4 regions of the Pseudoalteromonas sp. NZS127_1 genome follow, and region 3 is predicted to be linked to each of the others. Evidence: predicted binding sites of a transcription regulator. Region 3 holds the regulator's gene; each other region holds the start of a gene.
The links. The regulator sigma-54, encoded in region 3, starts transcription at its own class of promoters, with help from an activator protein. The targets are predictions, from matches to a motif close to GTTGGCACGNNNNTNGNNT.
Positions count from the first base shown of each region.

Region 1 (6,056 bases), on a different contig from region 3:
CCAGACGCTGAGTTTAGCCAAACGGGTAGTGGGCTATTGCCAGATGGTGGTATTGAACTTAAAGATTATTTAGCCGAACTTGAAATTAGCTTAATAACCCAAGCGTTAGAGCGCTATGATTACGTTGTAGCTCGCGCTGCAGAGATACTAGGTGTACGCAGAACAACACTCGTTGAGAAAATGAAAAAGTATAATCTTTCAAGAGATTAAGGTTTAAAAGCAGCTGTCAGTGTTTAGTTATAAATTGGCCAAACACAGTAGATAAAGAACCCCTCGTTTTGTAGGTGCGGTTTTATACCGCACTTTACTTAAAAATATTAGCAAGAGCACGAAGTAAATTCGCACCTACACGGTTTTTATTTTTGTTGTAGACGCTAGACTTGCTCGCGTGAAAAACAAGACTTTTAATCATTTAAATAAAACGTTATTTCACAAAGAGAAAAACGAAGGTAAATGAGAAACCATAGTCAACTTACGCGTCACTTCTCTAAAGCGCAGCGTCTCTTAACCTCTTTGTGAACAAATCACTTTTATGGTTATAAATCACTTACCCACTAAAAGCCTTAATAATTTCTTCTTTTCTAAAACAATCATTACTGTGATCGTTAACCATACCGCAGGCCTGCATATGAGCGTAAACCGTGGTTGGTCCTAAAAACTTAAAACCCCGTTTTTTTAAATCTTTAGCAAATGCAGTTGATGCCTCTGTAATTGCTGGGTAGTCCTCAACGTTATTTAAATTACTTATAATCGGCTTATTACCCACAAACTGCCATTGGTAGTGACTAAAGCTACCAAATTCTTTTTGTATTTCTATAAAGCGCTTTGCATTGTTGACGGTTGCCGCAATTTTTAATCGGTTGCGCACAATACCCTCATCAAGCATTAGTCTCTCAACGTCATCTTGTGTGAATTGTGCCACTTTTTGTACATCAAAATTAGCAAATGCTTTTTTATAACCGCTGCGTTTTTTTAAAATTGTGTACCAGCTTAAGCCGGCTTGCGCGGATTCAAGCGTGATAAATTCAAACAGCTTTGAATCATCATAAAGAGGGACGCCCCATTCTTCATCATGGTAAATAACGTAGTCGGGTTTAGTAGTGTCGAGCCACGGGCAACGGCACTTTATTTGCTCACTCATTATTATTCCTTTTTGTGTGCGTCATTTTTATGTCGCTCAAATTATTGATGTAACTTAATGATAAGTATGTAAATAAATTTTGGTATAAATCGTGCATTTAGACATATATCTACATCAATTCGAGATTTGATTATGGCCCTTGCTAGCGTGCTAAAACCACAGTTTTTTTCTGCAAATCAGTATAACCCATGTTTACTTCAAGAGGAGTACATTGGTGAATTAAGCGATCTGCGCAAGCAAGCAAGTTGGCTTTCGCATTTGGTTGATACCATGCCAGCAGGCGTGGTTGTACTTGATGGCAAAGGGTTGATTGCAAAAGCGAATCAAATAGCGATTGATATGCTTGGCGAGCCACTTGAAGGCGAACGCTGGTTTAATGTTATTCAGCGCTCTTTTAGGCCGCATCAAGACGATGGTCACGAAGTGTCTTTAAAAGACGGGCGCCTAATAAAGCTTGATATTACCGCTTTAGCACCAGAGCCTGGGCAACTTATTTTAATGACGGATTTAACCGAAACTCGCCGTTTACAAAAACGTGTTGCACATATGCAGCGATTAAGCGCGCTGGGTAAAATGGTTGCGTCACTGGCGCATCAAGTCCGTACACCGCTCTCAGCCGCTATGCTTTACGCCGCTAATTTAGGATCAAAGCGCTTACCCGAAGCATCTCGCGATAACTTTCAAACAAAGTTAATGTCGCGTTTAAAAGATTTAGAAACTCAAGTAAACGACATGCTGTTATTTGCTAAAAGTGGCGATCAGCAAGTTGTTGAGCAAGTTTCAATGCAGCAGCTTTTAACAGAAGTTAAAGCGGGCGCTGATGCGATGGTCGCACTTAATGAAAGTGAGCTGGATGTAAGCTTACCAGAGCCAGATATACAAATAGTCGGTAATAAAACGGCATTGGCCAGTGCTATTCAAAATCTTGTGCACAATAGTATTCAAGTTATTGGCAGCGGCGCAAAAGTAAAAATTAGCGCACAAAGAGATTTAAAAGATTTAGATATGGTTCGTATCAGTGTGAGCGACAATGGCCCAGGTGTTGATTTAAGCCAAAGCGATAAAATTTTTGAACCATTTTTTACTACAAAAAGTCAGGGCACAGGTTTAGGGCTTGCTGTAGTGAGTTCGGTTGCTAGTGCGCACCAAGGTCGTGTTGATGTGACCAATAATACGCAGGGTGGTGCCTGCTTTAGTTTGTTACTGCCTATTAAAGCAACATCTAAACTAGAGGGTTCATTATGAGTAACACTATTTTAGTTGTCGAAGATGACGCAGGGCTTCGTGAAGCCTTAATAGATACCCTTGAAATGTCGGGTATTGAATGTGTTGCAGCCAACAGTGCTGAGCAAGCAATGTTACTGCTTAAAAAAGATCAATTTTCGCTTGTTGTAAGCGACGTGCAAATGGGCGCAATGAGTGGACTGGATTTACTACGCAGTATTAAATTAAACCACCCTGATTTACCTGTATTGATGATGACGGCGTACGCCACAATTGACGATGCGGTAGAAGCCATGCGCCTAGGTGCAATTGACTACATGGCTAAACCATTTGCACCTGAAGTGCTGTTAAATATGGTGAGTCGTTATCTGCCTGAAAAAGCAAAAGAAACCGACGGACCTATTGTTGCCGACCCAACTAGTATTCAATTATTGGAGCTTGCGAGTAAAGTAGCACGCTCTGATGCAAGTGTGATGGTACTTGGCCCAAGTGGTTCAGGTAAGGAAGTACTTGCTCGTTATATTCATGATAAGTCGAGCCGATGTAATGAGCCATTTGTGGCGATTAACTGCGCGGCAATTCCTGAAAATATGCTCGAAGCCACGTTATTTGGTTACGAAAAAGGAGCTTTTACGGGGGCGATTCAAGCATGTCCGGGTAAGTTTGAGCAAGCACAAGGCGGTACTATTTTACTTGATGAAATTACTGAGATGGACTTAGGGCTACAAGCTAAACTTTTACGCGTACTGCAAGAGCGTGAAGTAGAGCGTTTAGGGGGTCGTAAAACAATCCAGCTCGATGTACGTATTTTGGCAACCAGTAATCGTGATTTAAAAGAAGCCGTGTCTGAAAATCAGTTTAGAGAAGATTTATATTACAGGCTTAATGTTTTTCCACTAATGTGGCGACCATTGTGCCAACGCCCTGGCGATATTATTGTATTGGCTAAGCATTTAATTGAGCGCCATATAAGTAAAAGCAAAGAGCCCATGGCATATTTAGATAAAGCTGCTGAGCAAAAGTTATTGGCTCATGCGTGGCCTGGCAATGTGCGCGAACTTGATAACGTTATACAGCGTGCACTTATATTGCGAAGTGGCGATACAATAAACGAGCATGCTATTTTTATCGAAAACTTAGTATCTAATAACTTTGTTATGGAGCCATCATTGGCATCGGCGCAAACAGTATCGCCAACAGAATTAGCTCACGCAGATAAAGGCGTTGATAAAAGCACGCTAAGCTCTGCATATTATGATGAAAAATCGCATGCCGAGGATGAGCCTAAGCAAGGTTTACTAGCGGCAGATACCGGTAGCTATAAAGATGAGCTTAAAGACAAAGAGCATCGCATTATTTTAGAAACTCTTGCGCGTTGCCAAGGCAAGCGTAAAGACGTTGCCGAAACGTTGGGCATAAGCCCACGAACTTTACGTTATAAACTAGCGCAAATGCGCGATTTAGGTATTTCACTTCCTGCATAACCTCCTATAAACCCTAAGTTTGCAGTGCAAGCTTAGGGTTGTCAAAACTCTGACTAACACAAATCAAAGTTAACCCCATGTATTTTAACAATTAATTATTTGGCATGCTTTGTGCTTTATTACTTGTAAGAGTTCACTGCGTGTCAGAGATAAATTATGAAAATTCAAAACAGTGCTGTATTTCAAGAAATGCAATCAATGGCTTTAGAAGCCGGCCGTAATAATCAAATAAATAAATTGCCGACTCAAGTTCAACCTACTTCTACTTCCCAGTTTGGCGACATGCTAAGTGATGCACTAAATTCAGTGCACGGATTACAACAAGATGCCGCTCAAAAAGTAACAGCAGTTGAGATGGGTGATCGAAGTGTATCGCTTGCTGAGGCGATGATTGCTTCTCAAAAATCGTCAGTTGCTTTTGAGGCTACAGTACAGGTTCGTAATAAACTTGTTGAAGCTTATAAAGAAATCATGAACATGCCTGTTTAATTAGGTAGTGGAGAATTATTGTGGCGCAATCTAACCAATCTACAGACCTAGCACTTGCTGGTGGCGGTATTGACCAAAGTGGTGGTGATGATCAACAAGAACAAAAGTCAGGCTACTTAAGTGCTTTAAATGGTGTTGATGTATTGCGCCAAGTAACATTGGTTATAGCATTGGCTATTTGTTTAGCTATCGCGATTTTTATTATTATTTGGGCTCGTCAGCCAGATATGCGCCCGTTAGGCAAAATGCAAACTGAAGAGCTTATTCAAACGCTCGACTTTTTAGATGCGCAACAAATTGAATATCAACTAGATGGCAACGTTGTGTCGGTTGATGAAAGCGAATACCAAAATATTAAATTGTTAATGACCCGCGAAGGGTTAGAGCAAGGGCCAGCGTCGGGCTCTGACATAATTATGCAAGATATGGGCTTTGGTGTAAGCCAACGCTTAGAGCGCGAACGCCTAAAACATGGCCGTGAACAGCAATTAGCACGGACCATTGAAGAGCTTAATAATATTACTCGCGCTAAAGTATTGTTAGCCATTCCTAAAGAAAACGTATTTGCCCGCAGAGAGAAAAAACCATCCGCTACAGTTGTATTAACACTCAAACGTGGACGCTCACTTGACCGTGAAGAAGTAGATTCTGTTGTTGATATGATTGCTTCGGCAGTACAGGGTTTAGAGCCTATGCGAGTTACTGTTACCGATCAAAATGGTCGATTACTAAATTCAGGTTCGCAAAGCTCATTAGCAGCACGCTCTCGTAAAGAATACGATTTAGAACGTAAGCGCGAACAAGAGTACCTTGAAAAAATAGACAGTATTTTAATACCGGTTGTTGGGCTTGCAAACTATACAGCTCAAGTTGATTTGAGTATGGACTTTAGCTCGATTGAGGAAACTCAAAAGCGTTATAACCCAGACCTACCAGCGGTTAGAAGCGAAACCACATTTGAAGAAAATAACATTGGCGGCCTAGCTGTTGGTATTCCAGGTGCGCTTACAAATCAGCCACCGTTAAACTCGAACATTCCTGAGGTTGCGGGGCAAGGTGGTGCAGGCACAGCTACATCACCAACACGCAGCCACAAAGAAGCCACGCGTAATTATGAACTCGACACTACAATTTCTCATAAGCGCCAGCAAAGTGGTGTAATACGTAGAATAAGCGTATCAGTTGCTGTTGACTACATTGCTAAAGTGGGAGAAAACGGTGAAACAACCATGACTCCACGCTCGGTAGAGGCATTGTCAAATATTCGTCGCTTACTGCAAGGTGGTGTAGGTTTTGATATGCAACGTGGTGATGCACTTGAAGTAGTGACAGTGCCGTTTGTACGTGAAGAAACAAATTTAGCAATAGAAGTGCCACTGTGGGAACAAGACTGGTTTATGAAAATAGCCCGCCTTGTATTAGGCGCCTTAGTTATCATTGTATTGATAATGGCAGTAGTAAAACCAATGCTTAAACGCTTAATTTACCCAGACGATACACTAGAAGAATACGACGAAGATGCATTAAGTTCAGGCGTAGATATTGGCGACAATACACTTGATATGCTAAATAAAGACTTTGATTCTGCTTCGGTTGGTTTCTCAAGTGATGGTACACTGCAGTTACCGGATTTACATGGCGACGAAGATTTACTTAAAGCGATTCGTGCCCTTGTAGCTAACGAACCAGAACTATCATCACAAGTAGTCAAAGCGTGG
Region 1 covers NZ_JADYXO010000002.1:138,634-144,689, reverse strand. Annotated here, with positions in the region: gene I6F50_RS03765 (sigma-54-dependent Fis family transcriptional regulator) at 1-210, shown strand, start outside; gene I6F50_RS03760 (DNA-3-methyladenine glycosylase I) at 548-1,141, opposite strand; gene I6F50_RS03755 (PAS domain-containing sensor histidine kinase) at 1,274-2,386, shown strand; gene I6F50_RS03750 (sigma-54 dependent transcriptional regulator) at 2,383-3,849, shown strand; gene fliE (flagellar hook-basal body complex protein FliE) at 4,006-4,338, shown strand; gene fliF (flagellar basal-body MS-ring/collar protein FliF) at 4,359-6,056, shown strand, end outside.
Region 1: fliE (flagellar hook-basal body complex protein FliE) is a predicted target of sigma-54. The motif match lies at 3,948-3,966, and genes of this name have one in related genera.

Region 2 (6,056 bases), on a different contig from region 3:
AGTGGCTATTTCAGTATGTTCGTTTACTTCTGAATATATATACGATTTTAGCTCTTTTAAATGACAGGGTCCTGGGCTTGCAACCACTAATGTTGCGTTTTGATTTGCTAGGCGTTCAAGCTCTTGCTCAAATAAAGGTGCAAATACGCTAACAAGTACATCAGCAAATTGGCTTTTAAAGGGAGCTTGGCTGATTGATGCCACACTAAAATGGCAATTAGGGTAGCGCTTTGCTGCATATTTAACCGCTGATTTTGAAATATCGACACCGTATACAACAGCATTTGTTTTATTCGCTATTGCTTGGGTATAAAACCCTTCACCGCATCCTAAATCAATAATAGTTTTTGCACTTATATTACTGATTATATCACTAAGGCTTTGCTGTAAAAAACGATAATACCCACGCTCTAAAAATGCACGTCTGGCTTGTACCATTTCAAGTGAATCACCCGGCTGTTTTGAATTTTTCTGTTGCACAGGCAGTAAATTAACATAGCCTTCTTTAGCAAAATCAAAGCTGTGGTTGTTAGCACAACGAAGTGTTGAATCAGTTTTCAAAAGTGCTAGGTTACACAGGGGGCATTGATATTCAAGACTCATGAGCCTAGGTAGTCCTTATCGTAAAAAGTTTTTACCCAATGCGGGCGATAGGTGATCATAATTGTTATAGCCATGCCGTTGAGCATTGCTTCAGGAAACCAAATTATGGCACTTAAATAAACGTAGTTATCTGCAAGTTCTTGCCAATTGTATTGCCCTATAGCTAAGTAAAATAAAGCACCTAGGCTTATTTTTATACAGGCTATAAATCCTGCGGTTATAAACGCACAAACAAATATATAGACAAAAAAATGACGAGGTAAATATTGGTAACTAATTATAAAGCCAAGATAGCTCAATAAAATAGGAATAAACGCACCAATAAGCAGTTGTACTGGTAACAGCTCAAGTTCAATTTGACCAAAGGCAGCGAGTAGGGCTGTGGCAAGTAGGCTACTTAAAATAGTCAACCGCCAGCCTAAAATTAATGTAGCAGCCGTAACACCTAGTATGTGTAAATCAAGGCCAGTTAAAATGCCAGCCTTTATTCGCCAAAGCACTGCAAACACTAACGCACACGCAAGTACGCCAGTTTGACGGACTGGCGTATTAAGCAATGTTTTATATGTTTTTTTATCAAAGCTTAATAGAGCAATAATAATTACAAGAGCCAAAAGTAGCCCCTGCATTGTTAGGCTGAGCATAATAATTACTTAAATGTTGACCATATAGGGGCATGATCTGACGGTTTTTCAATACCGCGAAGTTCGTAATCAATACCTGTATCTATGCAGCGTGCTGCAAGCTCATTGGTTGCAAGCACTACATCTATACGAAGTCCTCGATTATCTACAAACCCTTTAGAGCGATAGTCAAACCATGAGTATTGATCGTCTGTTTCGGGGTTTTGCTCTCTAAAGGTGTCTTTAAAACCCCAATTAAGTAATGTTGCAAGCCATTCACGCTCTACCGGTTGAAAAGAACATTTACCCGTTTTTAACCAACGTTTAGCATTTACTTCGCCAATACCAATATCTAAATCGGTAGGTGATATGTTGATATCACCCATAACGATGACGTCTTGATCGGGTGTGTGATTGGTTTCAAGGTGTGTCATTAAATCTTTATAAAATTGACGTTTATAAGGGAATTTAGTTTCGTGATTAATATTATCACCTTGTGGGAAATAGCCATTCATGACAGTAAGGTCGCGACCGTTTTCTTGTTCAACAGTGACGCTTATCATGCGTTTTTGCGATTCATCTGTATCGGTGGCAAAACCTTTTAAGACCGATTTAGGCTCTTTTTTGCATAACATAGCTACGCCATAATGCGCTTTTTGACCATGAAAGTAGACGTGATATCCCATTTTTTGAACATCTTCTAATGGGAATGCTTCGTCGTGAACTTTAATCTCTTGCAAGCCAATAACGTCTGGTTGATGTTTGTCGATAATTGCTTGTAATTGGTGAAGACGAGCACGCAGACCATTGATATTGAAAGAAATCACTTTCATAAAATTTACCTTAAAATTGGTTCTATTTAATAGATTAAATTGTATCAGTAAATACGCGCACATAACATGACTGAATTGAGATAATAGCTGCGCAAATGTTGATCAAATGATGGGTAAAGTTTAAACATTGTGAATACAATATTAATTATTTAAATAAATAAAAAATTCAATTGAACTTAACTTTATTGAATATATAATGCGCGAAATTCACTTGTTTAGCTCGTTCAAATAGGATCTCTCATGAAAACTCAACTACTTTTAGCCACTGCTTTACTAGCATCTGCAACTGCGTCAGCTCAAAGCAATACTTACTTTAGCCAAGATAACAAAATTGAGTCTAAGTTATGTGTACTAAGTGCAAACGAAGGCTTTAGCGTTGCTCGTAAAGAAGCTGCCCAGCACGGTGTTTACCTATCTCGTTTTTCTAAAAGCATTTTATGTAATGGTGAAGATATTCGTGATATTGCTAAAAAAACGACATTAAGCAACGCATCAGTTGAGAAAGTAGAAGTATTTGCAAAAGACGCTCAACAAGAAACTCAATTATGTATGACGGCTTTAAAACAAGGTTTAGCACCTGTTCGTCAAAAAATTGGTAACCTAAACTCATTAAAATGTAATGGTCAAAACGTTACTGAGTTTGTTAAACGCTACCAAAACGCAGCAATCTAATTATTAGCTTAACTATAATAAGTAAATTTGAAATGCCTGGTTTTTACCGGGTATTTTTTTGCAAAAATTACAAGGTTGTTTGCAAAGCTTGCAAGCTTAACTTATTGAAACTGTTTAATAAATATACCGATCGAGATTAAGTTATTGATTATTATAAGTTAACTATTATTGGCATTGGATTTGTATTAGTTAAAGTGACATTTAATTAATTACGAAGGATACGTCTTATGAAAAAGTTAACATTAGCAGCCACTATTTTAGCATCATTAAGCTTAGCGGCTTGTTCATCTAATCAAGGTCTTGAAAGAATAGACAGTGACTTTGCAAGTTTAGATAATGATAGCGATGGCTACATCTCAAAAGTTGAAGCTGATGACGATAGCATTTGGGGCCATTTTTCAAATATTGATACCAATATGGATAACGAAATTAGCCGCAAAGAATTTAACACTTATATGAAGCTTAATAATGGCAAAGTAGCCACTGATTCTGAAGTAAGTGAGTCGGCATTTAAAGCTGAAATTGCTAAATTCGATAAAATTGAAAGCAGCTTTGCAAGTCTAGATAACGACAGCAATGGCTATATCTCGGTAGTTGAAGGTAACGATGATGATATTTCAAATCATTTTGGTTACATGGATAAAAACCAAGATAAGCGCATCAGTAAAAGCGAGTTTATGGGTTACATTAAAAAATACGGTAACGCAGTAGCTGAAGATGATGCATTAGAAGCTTTTAAAAGTAACTAATAGTTACCATTTTAGTAAGTAAGATTAAAGCCAGTGCTAGGCACTGGCTTTTTTGTGTTTTAAATTTAGTTATTTGATAGATATATTTTCCTAGTTTGGTGTTGTTCTGTCATAATAGATGGCTGTGTATTTTTATTTGTTAGGAGTGTGTATGGCGGGTCGGCGAATTAGTGATGAACAACTAGTTGAGATCATTGAAGCAGCTATTTTTGTTGCAGATAAGCCTGTTAGTAAACGCCACCTTAAAGACATCGTATTAATAGATTTAGCTATTTCTATGGCACGAATAAATGACGCAATAGATACAATACAAGAGCATTTTCAAACTCGTGGTATTCGCTTAGTTGAAGTTGGTAGTGGGTATCGGTTTCAGGCATGCAGTAGTTTAAGCCCTTGGTTAAATAACTTGTGGCAAGAACGCGCACCAAAATACTCGCGTGCTTTACTGGAAACATTATCACTTATTGCATACAGGCAGCCCATTACACGCGGCGAAATTGAGCAAGTAAGGGGTGTTACTACGGGTTCGAATATTATTAAAACCTTACTCGAAAGAGAGTGGGTTAAAGTGGTAGGGCATAAAGAGGTTCCGGGAAAGCCGGCTTTATATGCAACTACTAAGCAATTTTTAGATTATTTTTCGTTAACTGGACTTGAAAATTTACCTGCGTTGCCAACAGAGCAGCAAAGTAAAATTAACCAGTTATTGAGCGATCCTTCTGTGAGAGAACCATCCGAATGAGTATTATACAAGGTGAAAAGTTACAAAAAGTCTTAGCCCGTGCAGGCGTAGGCTCACGCCGTGAAATGGAAAAATACATTGACGCAAACCGCGTTAGTGTAAACGGTAAAGTGGCAAAGTTAGGTGACCGTGTTGAAGAAACCGATTTGATTCGTGTTGACGGACACAGTGTAAAAATCGAAGAAAAAGCAGACCGAATCTGTCGTGTGATTATGTATAACAAACCAGAAGGTGAGTTAAGCACACGTAAAGATCCTGAAGGGCGTCGTACTGTATTTGACCGACTTCCTCGTATTGATGGCGATCGCTGGATTGCGGTTGGTCGACTAGACGTTAATACATCGGGTTTAATGCTTTTTACAAACGATGGTGAACTGGCAAACCGTTTAATGCACCCAAGCTATGAAGTAGAGCGTGAATACTCTGCACGTGTATTTGGTGAAGTAACCAACGAGACGGTTAAAAACTTACTACGTGGTGTTGAGCTTGAAGATGGTCCAGCCAAATTCACGACTGTAACCCCTATGGGTGGCGAAGGCGTTAACCGTTGGTTTAACGTAACGTTAAATGAAGGGCGTAACCGTGAAGTTCGTCGTTTATGGCAGTCTCAAGATGCGGAAGTATCTCGTCTTATTCGTATTCGTTACGGTAAACTAGAGCTTGATAAGCGCGTGCCACAAGGTGGTTGGATGGAGTATGATTTAGAAACAGTAAACTACTTGCGTAAAACCGTTAAATTAGGCCGCGAAACACAAACTAAGCTTTCTGTTATGCCTGAAAAACGCAAAGATAAACGCGCTAAAATCAACCAAATTCGTAAAGCAGTTAAAAAACACAATCAGCGTGTTAAGCCGACTAAACGTAAATAATCAATTAGTTATTTATTGAACACAAAAAAGCCGCTAATTGCGGCTTTTTTAATGTGAGTTGTTTAAACTATTTAAACTCCAAACTACTTTTTTACTTGAGCATCTAACGATTTGCCATTCACTTCACTAGAATCATCGCTCATCAAGTATAAGTAGGTTGGCATTAAATCCTCTGGTGTAGCAAGGGTATCTCTATCTTCGCCAGGATATGCAGCTGCACGCATAGATGTACGCGTTGCACCTGGATTAATACAGTTTATACGAATATTCGTTTTACCTACTTCACATGCCCATGTTTGCATCATACCTTCTACTGCAAATTTTGAGATGGCATAAGGCCCCCAAAATTCACGACCTTTGCGGCCTACACCTGATGACGTGAATACTATCGATGCATTATCAGATTTACGAAGAACGGGAAAAAGTGCTTTAGTGATCATAGCTTGTGCAGTGACGTTTACTTTCATTATGTTTTCGAACGTAGATGAGCAAAAATGTTCAAGTGGACCAAGCGACCCTAAAATACCTGCATTATTAAGCAACCCATCAAGGCGTCCAAACTGATATTCGATTGTTGCAGCAAGGTCACGGTAGTTTTGCTTCGTTGCGCCTTTAAAATCCATAGGGACTATTGCAGGTTTAGGGTAGCCAGCATTAACAATTTCATCGTAAACACATTCAAGTTTATTAGTTGTTTTTCCTAATAAGATAACTGTAGCGCCGTATTTTGCATACGTAATTGCTGCAACTCGGCCAATACCATCACCGGCGCCTGTTATTAAAATAACTTTATCTTTAAGTGCGTTTTCAGCTGCTTGATATGTGTGCATAAAAGTACCAATTCATATAATTTTTTTGATTTTAACATAGCGAAACGTGAAGTAATCGAATTTATTGTAAAATTAGGTGGCGAAAATAGAAACTTTACGTTAAGTTTAACTGGTCTAATGTCTCATTAATAACCT
Region 2 covers NZ_JADYXO010000001.1:711,920-717,975, reverse strand. Annotated here, with positions in the region: gene I6F50_RS02935 (putative RNA methyltransferase) at 1-603, opposite strand, end outside; gene I6F50_RS02930 (energy-coupling factor ABC transporter permease) at 600-1,247, opposite strand; gene xthA (exodeoxyribonuclease III) at 1,253-2,059, opposite strand; gene I6F50_RS02920 (hypothetical protein) at 2,300-2,731, shown strand; gene I6F50_RS02915 (EF-hand domain-containing protein) at 2,959-3,480, shown strand; gene scpB (SMC-Scp complex subunit ScpB) at 3,632-4,222, shown strand; gene rluB (23S rRNA pseudouridine(2605) synthase RluB) at 4,219-5,091, shown strand; gene I6F50_RS02900 (YciK family oxidoreductase) at 5,175-5,921, opposite strand.
Region 2: I6F50_RS02915 (EF-hand domain-containing protein) is a predicted target of sigma-54. The motif match lies at 2,899-2,917, and genes of this name have one in related genera.

Region 3 (6,056 bases):
CATTATTAGAAGCTCGCGGGTTTACAGCTGATGACTTCGCGCTATCTCACCCAGGTGGTAGTTTAGGCAAGCGTTTATTACTTACTTTAAAAGATGTTATGCACAGCGGCGCAAATACACCTATTATTAGCGTTTCACAAACAGTTAAAGACGCCCTCATTGAAATGTCTGCTAAAGGTTTAGGTATGACAGCCATTGTTGATGAAAATCAGCAGCTCGTGGGATTATTTACCGATGGCGATTTGCGTCGTATTTTAGAGCAAAGAATTGATATTCATACAACACAAATAGATGTTGTTATGACTAAGTCATGCACTACGGCTACGCAAGATATTTTGGCTGCTGAAGCGCTTAATATTATGGAACACAAACGTATAAATGGCTTAATCGTCGTCAATGAGAAAAACCAACCTATTGGCGCATTAAACATGCAAGACCTATTAAAAGCAGGAGTATTATAAATGCAATTTGAAGAACTCTATCAACCGCTGAGCGATGATGCAAAAGCACGCGCTAAAAAAGTAAAACTACTTATATGCGATATTGATGGTGTATTTTCTGATGGCCGTATTTACCTTGGTAATCAAGGTGAAGAGCTAAAAGCATTTAATACAAAAGATGGTTTTGGCATTAAAGCGCTTATAAACAGTGGCTTTGAAGTGGCTGTAATTACTGGTCGTCATTCACAAATAGTGCAACAACGTATGAGCAGCTTAACCGTACAGCATATTTATCAAGGCCAAGAAAATAAGCTCATTGCCTATCAAGAGCTAAAAGACAAACTCAACCTTAGCGATGAACAAATTGCTTATATCGGTGATGATGGTCCTGACATGCCCGTTATGGAATTAGTCGGCTTTGCTGTTGCAGTAAATGATGCCCATCCACTTATTAAACGTTTATCACACTATGTAACGCAAATGCCTGGCGGCTTTGGTGCAGTAAGAGAGCTCACCGACTTACTTATGCTTGAAAATGGTAAAGCATTGACTACACAAGGCACTAGTTCATGAATGCAGCGCGCATAATATTAAGCGTTTTATTCATTAGCTGTATGGTTTGGCTTTGGTACCCTTATTTTACACAAACAAATATTGTGCCTCAGACTGAGCCTGAAGTTATTGCCAAGCCTGATTACATAGCCATAGAACTCAAACAAACAGCCTATGACGAACAAGGTAAAATTAGCCACAAAGTCACTGCGGCTAAAATGGAGCTATATCAACAATTAGGTTTTACGTTTTTTGAAAAACCTATTTTTACTTTATATAACGAAAAGCAAACGTGGCAAATAAATGCAGACGAAGCAACATTATACGAAGACAAACAATTAATTTTAGAAGGCAATGTGGTTGCCAAAAACTTAACCGATAACGCCATGATAGACAAAATCAATGCTGATAATATTCAGGTAGATATAAAGCTATTAACAATGCGTTCGGAGCAACCCGTTATCATCACTGGACCCAATTTAAAAATCACTGGTAAAGGCCTAGAAGCCGACTTAAAAACCGAAGTGATAAAACTAATTAACCATACGCGAACCATATATTATGACCAATAAAATATTAAAATCACTTATTATTCCTACACTTATACTAGCGTTTAATAGTAGTGCTGCAGAGCAAAACACGCAACCGGCTGCAAATCAAATTTCAATAAGCGCCGATAAGCAAGAAGGTCAATTAAAAGCTAATGTCGGGATTTTTGAGAAAAACGTTGAAATTATTCACGGTAACCGCCGTATCACAGCCGACCGCTTAGAAGTACATAAACGCGATGAACTTGGCGATAATAAACAATTATTAATTGCTACAGGTAGCCCTGCGCACTTTGAAGAAAAGCAATCAGATGGCACGACTATGAGCGCCAGTGCTGACGAAGTACGTTATGATGTATCTAAGCGTTTTTTAACGCTTGTTGGTAATGCACAAGTATCGCAAGCGGGACAAAAAATAAATGCTAAAAGCATTACCTACGATATAGAGCAGCAGCTAATCAGTGCCGAAAAAGATGAAAACTCAACTGACCGCGTTCACACAATTTTAGTACCAATCGAGACTAAAAAAAGTAAAAAAAGCGACAAAGGTCAACCATGAGCACATTAAAAGCAGAGCTATTAGCAAAGAGCTATAAAGGCCGTGAAGTTGTAAAAAACGTCGGCCTTGAAGTCAAAGCTGGCAGTATTGTTGGCTTACTTGGCCCTAACGGCGCAGGTAAAACTACCACGTTTTATATGATAGTAGGACTTGTACCTAGCGACAAAGGTAAAATATCGATAGACGATAACGATATTACTCTTTTACCTATGCATAGTCGTGCTAGATTAGGCATTGGCTACTTACCGCAAGAGTCTTCAATATTCAGAAAGCTGACTGTTTATCAAAACTTAATGGCCATTTTAGAAACGCGCAAAGAGTTAAATAAACAAGCTAGAGAAGACACTCTCGATAAATTATTAGATGAATTTAGCATACAACACATTCGTGATAGCCAAGGTATGGCATTGTCGGGTGGCGAACGTCGTCGTGTTGAAATAGCACGTGCGCTGGCAGCAGATCCTAAATTTATATTACTGGATGAACCATTTGCAGGTGTTGACCCGATTTCGGTATTAGACATAAAGAAAATAATAGAACATCTTAAAAATCGTGGGATTGGTGTATTAATTACCGATCATAACGTAAGAGAAACCCTTGATGTTTGTGAAAAAGCCTACATTGTTTCTCATGGGGAGCTGATTGCATCAGGTACTCCAGAACACGTATTAAATGATAAAACAGTACGCGATGTTTACTTAGGCGAGCAATTTAGGCTGTAACATTTACGCCATGTCTTTAAGCATCTGCTAGTATTAATTATAACAACATAAAAGGATTGTTAGAGATACATGAGGCAATCACTACAGCTGCGCATGGGCCAGCAACTTACAATGACTCCACAGCTGCAACAAGCTATTCGTTTGTTGCAACTCAGTACATTGGATCTCCAGCAAGAAATACAAGAAGCTCTCGACAGCAACCCGCTATTAGAGGTTGAAGAAGCAGACTATTCAGAAGACGCTGCAGGTAAAAACGAGCAAAAAGCAGATACAGATGACATAACTGTTAGCGCATCTGCCGATGATGCTCCAAGCGAATACGAACAAGATAGTGGTGAAGCACTTGCAAAAGACACGCTAAGTGACGACATGGCTATGGATGTTAGTTGGGATGAGTACATGAGTGCCGCCCCAGCAGCATCATCGGGTCCGATGCCTGAAGACGAATCAATATACCAAGGCGCCTCTACTGAAACGCTCCATGAGTATTTAATGTGGCAGTTACAACTAACGCCATTTAGCCCTACAGACGAAGCTATTGCTATTGCTATTGTAGAAGCCGTCGATGATTCAGGTATTTTAACACTAAGCTGCGAAGAGATTTTAGAAAGCTTTAATCAAGAAAACGAAGATGATAACGAAGTCGAACTTGATGAAATTGAAGCTGTATTAAAACGCATCCAACTGTTTGATCCTGTTGGTATTGCTGCACGTAGTTTACAAGAGTGTTTGTGTATTCAGCTTAACCAGTTTGATAAAGAAACACCTTACATTAATGAAACAAAAATGATTTTAACCGAGCATATTGATTTATTAGCTGCTCGTGACTATCGTACATTAATGAAGAAAACTAAGCTCAAAGAAGAAGAGCTTAAGGAAGTAATGACATTAATACATACTCTTAGCCCTAAACCTGCAGATACTATTGTAAGAGAAGAATCTGAGTATGTTATTCCTGATGTGTCAGTTAAAAAAATTAAAGGCCGCTGGGTTGTTGAGTTAAACCCAGACAGCATGCCTAAAATTCGTGTTAATAGCCAATACGCGGCAATGTCTCGCACTGTAAAATCCAGTGGTGACAGCCAGTTTATTCGCTCGCATTTACAAGAAGCTAAATGGTTTATTAAAAGCTTAGAAAGTAGAAACGACACGCTATTAAAAGTGACAAATTGTATTGTTAAGCAACAACAAGGCTTTTTTGAACACGGTCCTGAAGCCATGAAACCAATGGTTTTAAATGATGTTGCTGAAATGGTAGAAATGCACGAATCAACAATTTCGCGCGTAACAACCCAAAAGTATATGCACACACCCCGTGGTATATTTGAGCTTAAATATTTTTTCTCAAGCCATGTAAGCACCGAAAACGGTGGTGAATGTTCATCTACAGCAATCCGTGCGCTTATCCGAAAATTAATCGCAGCAGAAAACTCAGCAAAACCATTGAGTGATAGCAAAATAGCGGATATATTGGCTGAGCAAGGAATTAAAGTAGCGAGACGTACAATCGCAAAATACCGCGAATCTCTGGCTATTCCACCGTCAAATCAGCGTAAAAGTTTGATTTAAGACGCAAAAAAAAGAGGGTAATGCTTATGCAACTAAACTTAACTGGTCGTCACGTAGAATTAACCGATTCACTAAGAGACTATATTAATACCAAATTTGCGAAGCTAGAAAGACACTCTGATCATATTAATAATGTTCATGTCATTCTCGATGTAGAAAAATTAAATCAAAAAGCAGAAGCCACCATACACGTAAGCGGTGCTGAGCTATTTGCCTCTACAGAACATCAAGATATGTATGCCGCCATTGACTCGTTGATCGACAAGCTCGATCGACAAGTAATTAAACACAAAGAGAAGCTTGCTCGACACTAATATGATGAAATTAAGCTCACTTATATGCCAGGACTGCAGCAAAGCTGCGGTCCTTTTTAATAGCAAAAAAAGAATTTTAGAGTTCATTAGCGAACTTGCTCACGACAAACTTCCGTATTTACCGCAACAAGATATTCTTAATGCTTTAATGAGCAGAGAAAAATTGGGTAGTACAGGTATAGGGCGTGGCATTGCCATTCCTCATGGAAGAATGAGCGGTGCAGAAGAGCCTTTGGCTTTAGTACTCGTTAGCGAAACTCCAATAAATTTTGATGCGATCGATAATCGCCCTGTTGATATTTTCGTCGCACTCATCGTACCAGATGGCGATAACCAGCAGCACTTAAAGACTCTAGCAACCATTGCTGATAAACTAAACAACAAAGATTTTTGTAAACAGTTACGCAGTGCAAAATCAGATACTGAGCTTTACCAAGTTATTGTCAATCAATCATAGTTTTATAAAGGGTGTTAAATGGAGTTAATTATCATAAGCGGCCGTTCTGGTTCTGGAAAGTCGGTTGCTTTACGCGTTGTAGAAGATTTAGGTTATTATTGCGTAGATAATATTCCAGTTAACTTGCTTCCTTCATTAGTTCGCAGTGTGTCTGATAGCTATGATAAAATTGCTGTTAGCATTGATGTGCGTAACATCCCTAAACAACAAGATGAATTTAACGATATTCTTGAATACTTGCCTGGCTTTGCAAAACCTACGTTATTTTATTTAGATAGCGACGATCAAACATTGATCAAACGTTTTTCTGAAACTCGTAGATTACACCCACTATCAATTGACTCGTTGCCTCTTGATTTAGCCATCAAAAAAGAAAAAGAATTACTTGATGTATTAATCACCCGCGCCGACTTTATGATAGATACAACTGATTTAAGCGTTCATCAACTTGCTGAATCTATTCGTGAAAAGATTTTAGGTAAAAAAGATAAGCAACTGATTGTCACGTTTGAATCGTTTGGTTTTAAATACGGTATACCAAAAGAAGCAGATTACGTATTTGATGCACGCTTTTTACCCAATCCACATTGGGAACCTGAATTAAAACCTTTAAATGGGTTAGATCAACCTGTTAAAGATTATTTGGCCAATCACAGCATAGTGCAAAAATTCACATGGCAAATTCAAACATTTGTACAAACGTGGTTACCGCACTTAGAGCGAAATAACCGCAGTTATTTAACCATTGCCATTGGGTGTACAGGCGGGCAACACCGCTCTGTATATTTAGCGCAAACTATCGGTGAAAGTTTTGCAATGACACATCCCAATGTGAAAATTCGCCATCGCGAACAAGAAAAATAATATAGCTGAATAATCACCTGTTCAGCTTAAG
Region 3 covers NZ_JADYXO010000003.1:2,726-8,781, reverse strand. Annotated here, with positions in the region: gene I6F50_RS04390 (KpsF/GutQ family sugar-phosphate isomerase) at 1-461, shown strand, start outside; gene kdsC (3-deoxy-manno-octulosonate-8-phosphatase KdsC) at 462-1,013, shown strand; gene lptC (LPS export ABC transporter periplasmic protein LptC) at 1,010-1,564, shown strand; gene lptA (lipopolysaccharide transport periplasmic protein LptA) at 1,554-2,099, shown strand; gene lptB (LPS export ABC transporter ATP-binding protein) at 2,096-2,821, shown strand; gene I6F50_RS04365 (RNA polymerase factor sigma-54) at 2,891-4,390, shown strand; gene hpf (ribosome hibernation promoting factor) at 4,417-4,704, shown strand; gene ptsN (PTS IIA-like nitrogen regulatory protein PtsN) at 4,709-5,161, shown strand; gene rapZ (RNase adapter RapZ) at 5,180-6,025, shown strand.

Region 4 (6,056 bases), on a different contig from region 3:
TCAAATGCGATCGGGTGGGCTTTTTTATAATGTAATAAGTTTTATTAAATTATTTTTTAAGCGCCATCAGCATATAAAAAACCTTACCTATAGCCGTTTAAGTACAGCTTTCATAAATACTGAAGGGTTATTGATTGAAGCAGATGGAGAGTTGGTAGGCAAAACTCCTGCAGTTGTTAGTGTGCATGGCCACGCTTTACTGTTTCATATGCCAATAAAAAAGCGCCTACAGTAAAGTAGGCGCTTTTGTGTTAGTTGCGTTAATAACGCGTCTAACTGGGGATGGAGCCACTTTTAGCTATTGCTCTATTTGCTAAAAAGGCATTAATTCGTTTTGTTGGGGTAAGCACAATGGCGTTACCTAATAGCACTAGGCTAAATCCTGCAAAGGTATTTGCGTGCCATTCAAACCCTTCAAAAAAGCTACTTAGCGTTACTGCCACTAATGGAAATAAAACAATAACGTAGCTGGCTTTTTCGGGGCCAATATTTTTTAGTAGTGCAAAGTAGCAACCAAAAGCGATTACGGTGCCAAATATTGATAAGTAAAGTAATGACAACCAGTAACTCGGTGGTGCGTTTATACTAAATTGCACGTCATTCATTAATACATATAGCGCTAAGCCCACGGCGCTATATAACATGCCCCATGCATTGCCTTGTAATACACCAATTTGTTTACGAGAATTTCGAACGCTTACCATATTTCCTAATGAAGCCACAAAGGTGCCACCAAGGGCAAGTAGTAACCCGACCAACGCACCATTACTTAAGTCGAACTGCTGTAACTGTGGCCAAAATAGGCATGTAATACCTAATACAGCGAGTACTGCACCTGTATAAATTCGCTTTGAGATTGGCTTACCAAAAAATAATCGGGTGTTAACTATGTTCATAACCAGCAGCATTGAAAAGGCAATAGAGCTCATGGCTGAGGTGAGGTGATTTTGTGCCCAGTAAAGCATTAAGTAATTTAAACCAAAGTTAAACAGAGCTAATAAAGCAAAAAAGCCATGATCGACTAATGAGAAACGCATGTCGGGTTTTTTGTACGCTACATACAACCACATTAAAAGTGCTGCAATAGCAAAGCGATAAAATAACGATAACTCGACTGCAATATCGCCTAACTGAAATTCTATGGCTAACCAAGTAGAACCCCAAATTAAAACGGTTGTAATGTATAACGCTGCACTTTTCATGGTTAGTCCTCAAAGCCCGATTGAATGGCTATTTTAAGACCTATCTGTATACTTACCATATACAGAAAAGTAAAAATGTAACCTATACAGATTCGGTGTGTGATGATAAGACAAAAAAATAGCCAAGGGCACGATTTTTTATATCAACAAGTTATTCAGTTAATTAGAGATATGAGTGCTCAACAAGTTTTACTCCCCGGCGAAAAACTTCCATCACTGCGTAAAATGGCAGATAACTTAAATATAAGTATTCCCACTGTAAAACAAGCGTATCAAGCACTTGAGGATCAAGGGCTAGTAGAGGCACGCGAAAAATCAGGCTACTTTTTAAAAGCGGTTAACGCCGCGCATAACTTACCTAAGCGAGTTAAGTTAAGTCGAGAGCCTGTTGTGGTAAATAAACAAGCCTTAATAGAGCAGGTATACAGCGCCATTCATCAAGCTAACGTAGTCCCTTTTGGTATCGCTAACCCGATAGCCGCTGCACCTACCGATAAAGCACTCGCCAGAAACATGCGCCGCGTAATGACAATTGCCGGCAGTAAAGCCATTAACTATGGGCCAACAGATGGATTTGTACCGCTAAAAAAGCAACTAGTGCATCGCTATCTAGATTTTGGCATTGGTATTGATATGGACGAGCTTGTGATCACCAATGGTGCACAGGAAGCCATGGCTATTGCGCTTAAATGTGTAACAAAGCCAGGCGATATAGTGGCCATAGAAACGCCCTGTTATCACGGTATTATAGAGCTAATAGAGAGCTTAGGCCTCAAAGCGCTCGAAATACCACTGTGTCCAGATAACGGCATTTGGCTAAACGATTTAGAACGTGCTTTAAACGAGCATGATATAAAAGCCTGTTTATTCTCAACTGCTATTAGTAACCCCGTGGGCAGTTTTATGCCTGATACAAACAGACAGCAGCTGGTGGAACTACTTGAAAGCCACGACGTAGTGCTTATTGAAGATGACGTATACGGCGATTTATACTTTACGGCAAAACGAGGCACTCCTGCTTTAGCGTATTCTAAAAAAGGATTAGTGATCAGTTGCTCATCTTTTTCTAAAACGGCAGCGCCGAGCTATCGTGTAGGTTGGTTAGTTGCCGGTAAATTTGCAACACAAGCAAGGCGATATAAAAGAGCACTAAGTTGCTCTGCTTCGTTAATAAACCAATGGGCGTTATCAGAATTTATAGCCAGCGGCGAGTACGACCGAAACTTAAAAGTACTTAGGCAGCGCCTGCGCGATAATAAAGAGCGTATGCGATGGTGCTTACAACAAGCTATGCCAAAAAACACACGTATAAGCGACCCTAAGGGAGGCTGCGTAATGTGGCTTGATTTAGGAGGCGAATACGATAGCCAAAAGTTATTTTTACTTGCACTTGAAGTGGGTATTAGCATAACCCCGGGGCTTATTTTTTCAGCCTCTAATAAATATAAAAGCTGTGTAAGATTAAGTTATGGTGTGCAGTGGAGCGAGCAGATAGAGCAAGCAATTATTACTCTGGGTAAGCTTACTTTATTAGCTAAAAAGTAATGCCAATCTGCTTATATATGGGGTCTATTTAACGTTAAGAAAATTACGCTAGAACTAGGCAAAAGTTTTTGTATCTAGTTGTTCTCGGCAATTGCTCCCTGCATTGCTCTACCTCCTGCATCCATGCAGTCGTAAATAAAAAATTTTAACGAAGTTATAGTGCAATTTAATTCGTTAAATTGATCAAAGATTTATGCAGGTTGGTATAAGTTTGTGAAACACAAAAAAGCAGCATTTAAGTAAACTTAAGTGCTGCCAAAGGGATGTTAAATAACGTTTGCTGTATTAATTGAGTTTAAAGCTAAATAACTGGTAACCTTTAAGTTCTGGCACTTGCATTACTAATTGCTCTTCTTGTTTTGCAATATCAGCAAAGTTTTCACATAAAGAGTTAGCGCGTTCTTCAAGTGCATTTGCATGAAGCTCTACTTTTTCTTCTATTTGAGCGCCCATATTTTCCATGCGTTGCTCAAAGGCATCCATATCGCCACCTGAACCAAGTAATTCAGAGCCTAAAGCCACTAAAATACTGCCCATAGATTGCATTACGGCAGACTCAACAACCGTTTCTATTTGCTCTTCAAATTGTTGCTCAAAGTTTTCACCAAATTGGTTAAAGCTTTGTTGACCCATTACAAATGTACCTTGCTGGTAAAATGTGTTTTCTACCTCAATTTTAATGTCGTCCATAAGCTCAGACATATTATCAAGGCCGTCTATATTAAATGCATTGCCTACTTCTTCTAATGCCACACCGGCAATTTTAACACCCTCTAGCGCTATATTAGCTACTTCAGGTAATTGTGTGCGTAAGCTATCAGAGTATTTAGTTAGCGCTTCGCGTTGTGAATTATTAAGCGCTACAAATTCGCCATTTACGGTTAAGTCACCATGGGTATTAAATTGCATGGTTTTATTGTTGGCGGTAAAAATTTCTAATTCGTTTGGCTTAATGCGTACGTCATTTTTAAATTCGACGTTACATTCATCGTTGCTAAATGAAATGGCTGAATCGTTGTCGTTGTGAGCCATTGCAGCAGGTGTACAAATTAATGCGCTAACTAATAGTAATTTTTTCATGTTTATTCTCTACTTTTTGTTGATGACGATTAATTAATAACAAGTTTGGTGCCAGTTTTATTTTTTAATATAAAACAGATGGTTAACTGTTTTTGTTTGTTTTTTAGTAAGTGAAATTAATTAATAAACAACCATTTTTTAGTCAAATTGGCTAACTAATAAAAATTAATAAATTTTATTTATCGATACGATAAAAAACTCTCACTTTCCTCAATTCAAATTTAGCGCTATTTATTCACATTACTGACATGAAGACTATTTACAGTAGTCACGTGGCTTTATTTTGATGTTAATTTGCAGAGCACTTTAGCGTTGAACATTTTTTAATTTTACCGACTATTGCGATAATAAAATCCTTGGTTGGTCTCAAACACTTTATGGAGTGGGTTGTGGGTAAGACATTTAGTTACGATGCGCTAGATGACGATTTTGTTGAAGACGAGTACGAAATGCTCGGACGTAATCAACACGATAAGAACAAGCAAAAGGTTAAGAAGAAGTTGGAAGACTACCTTGAGCAAAAACGCTTGCGTAAAAATCTAGGCGAAGACGATTTAAGCGATTACACCGATTAAATTTCGCTAGTATAAATAGATACCAATTAATATTGAGAGTTTAAATGTACAGTTATACGTATGTTTTAGTTTTAATAGTATTGGCAATAAAGAGGCCTTGCGCCTCTTTATTACTTTTTAAAGCATATTTTTAGCCTGCGTTAATGCTTTTTGAATTGTAAGCTCTAGCTTTTCGGGTTTAGTAAAAGGTGCATAGCGCTTAATTGGCGTACCATCTGCGGCAATTAAAAATTTAGTAAAATTCCATTTTATTTTACGTGTTAAAAAACCAGGTAAGGCTGATTTTAAGTGACGAAATACCGGATGTGCATGCTGACCGTTGACATCTACTTTGGCTGCCATTAAAAAGCTAACGCCGTAGTTAATTAAACATTCTTGCTTAATTTGTTCTGCACTCCCTGGTTCTTGCTGACCAAATTGGTTACATGGGAATCCCAAAATAACTAAACCTTGGCTGGCATACTTATCGTGCAAAGCTTGCAGTGACTCGTACTGGTAGGTAAATCCACATTTACTTGCGGTATTAACAATAAGCACAACCTTCCCTTCAAAATCTTTAAAGTTGATAGGTTGACCCTGCAAGCTTGTTGCGCTTAATTGATGAAATTTGTGCATATTGACGTCTTTTTATTGTTGTTAGCCGCATTTTAACCTGAGTGAACTCTTTCATAAAGTATAAAGAACGCACTAATTTAATATTAAAAATAGTCCCATGCCGGCAAGCGTTGTGTAATAAATATTATGTGTTTTGTAGGCAACAATAATAGCAACTATCGCGGCGCTTAAATAAGGGTTTTGCCAGTTTAAATTAATGCCATCTTCATTTAAAAACACAATAGGCACCCAAATAGCGGTAAGCACTGCGGGGGCGCTAAAGCTTAAAAACTGCTGCATTTTAGGTCCCACTTTAAACGGTAAAGCACGATGCAAAAATAAATAACGTGTAAAAAATGTAATACACGCCATGAGTAAAATAGTCGTCATCATGGCGTTACTTCCTTTTTAGCGGTTAGCCTGGCTGTAGTATAACCTGCGCTCATTGCCAGTAGTGCAGAGCAAACAAGCCATAACTCAAATCCTGTGCTTTTTAAAAGCGTTGCGCTAATACCCGCTACAATTACCGTAACAAGTGAGGCCAAATTTTTAATCCCCGGAATAACCAAAGCGATAAACGTCGCAGCAATTGCAAAGTCGAGCCCTAAATTGGTTAAATCTGGCAGCATTGTGCCCGCTACAATGCCAATTAATGTCCAAATATTCCATGCAATATAAAAGCTAAACCCTGCGCTTAATGCGTATATTAAACGTGTTTTTGTTCTGTATGCTTTTCGGTGATGAGAAAATGCAAATAGCTCATCGGTTAGAACAAAGCTCACCGGTAAGCGCCAACGCATAGGTTGATCAATCACCTTATGACGCACGGCTAATCCGTATAAAAAATGCCGAGAGCTAATAATAAATGTTGTGAATAGAATGGTTAGCAAGGGGGTGTTGCCCGCCATAAGTTCAATCGCCACAAGCTGTGCAGAGCCTGCAAAAACTAATAACGACATTGCTTGGGTTTCAAAGGCGCTAAAGCCATTTTGTATGGCTAAAGAGCCACATAAAATACCCCAAGGAACAACGGCTAAACAAAGTGGTAGCATATCTAAAA
Region 4 covers NZ_JADYXO010000040.1:6,744-12,799, reverse strand. Annotated here, with positions in the region: gene I6F50_RS19780 (diacylglycerol kinase family protein) at 1-235, shown strand, start outside; gene I6F50_RS19775 (DMT family transporter) at 273-1,202, opposite strand; gene I6F50_RS19770 (PLP-dependent aminotransferase family protein) at 1,305-2,747, shown strand; gene I6F50_RS19765 (YggN family protein) at 3,033-3,827, opposite strand; gene I6F50_RS19760 (PA3496 family putative envelope integrity protein) at 4,217-4,402, shown strand; gene I6F50_RS19755 (glutathione peroxidase) at 4,520-5,017, opposite strand; gene I6F50_RS19750 (AzlD domain-containing protein) at 5,090-5,389, opposite strand; gene I6F50_RS19745 (AzlC family ABC transporter permease) at 5,386-6,056, opposite strand, start outside.
Region 4: I6F50_RS19765 (YggN family protein) is a predicted target of sigma-54. The motif match lies at 3,865-3,883, and genes of this name have one in related genera.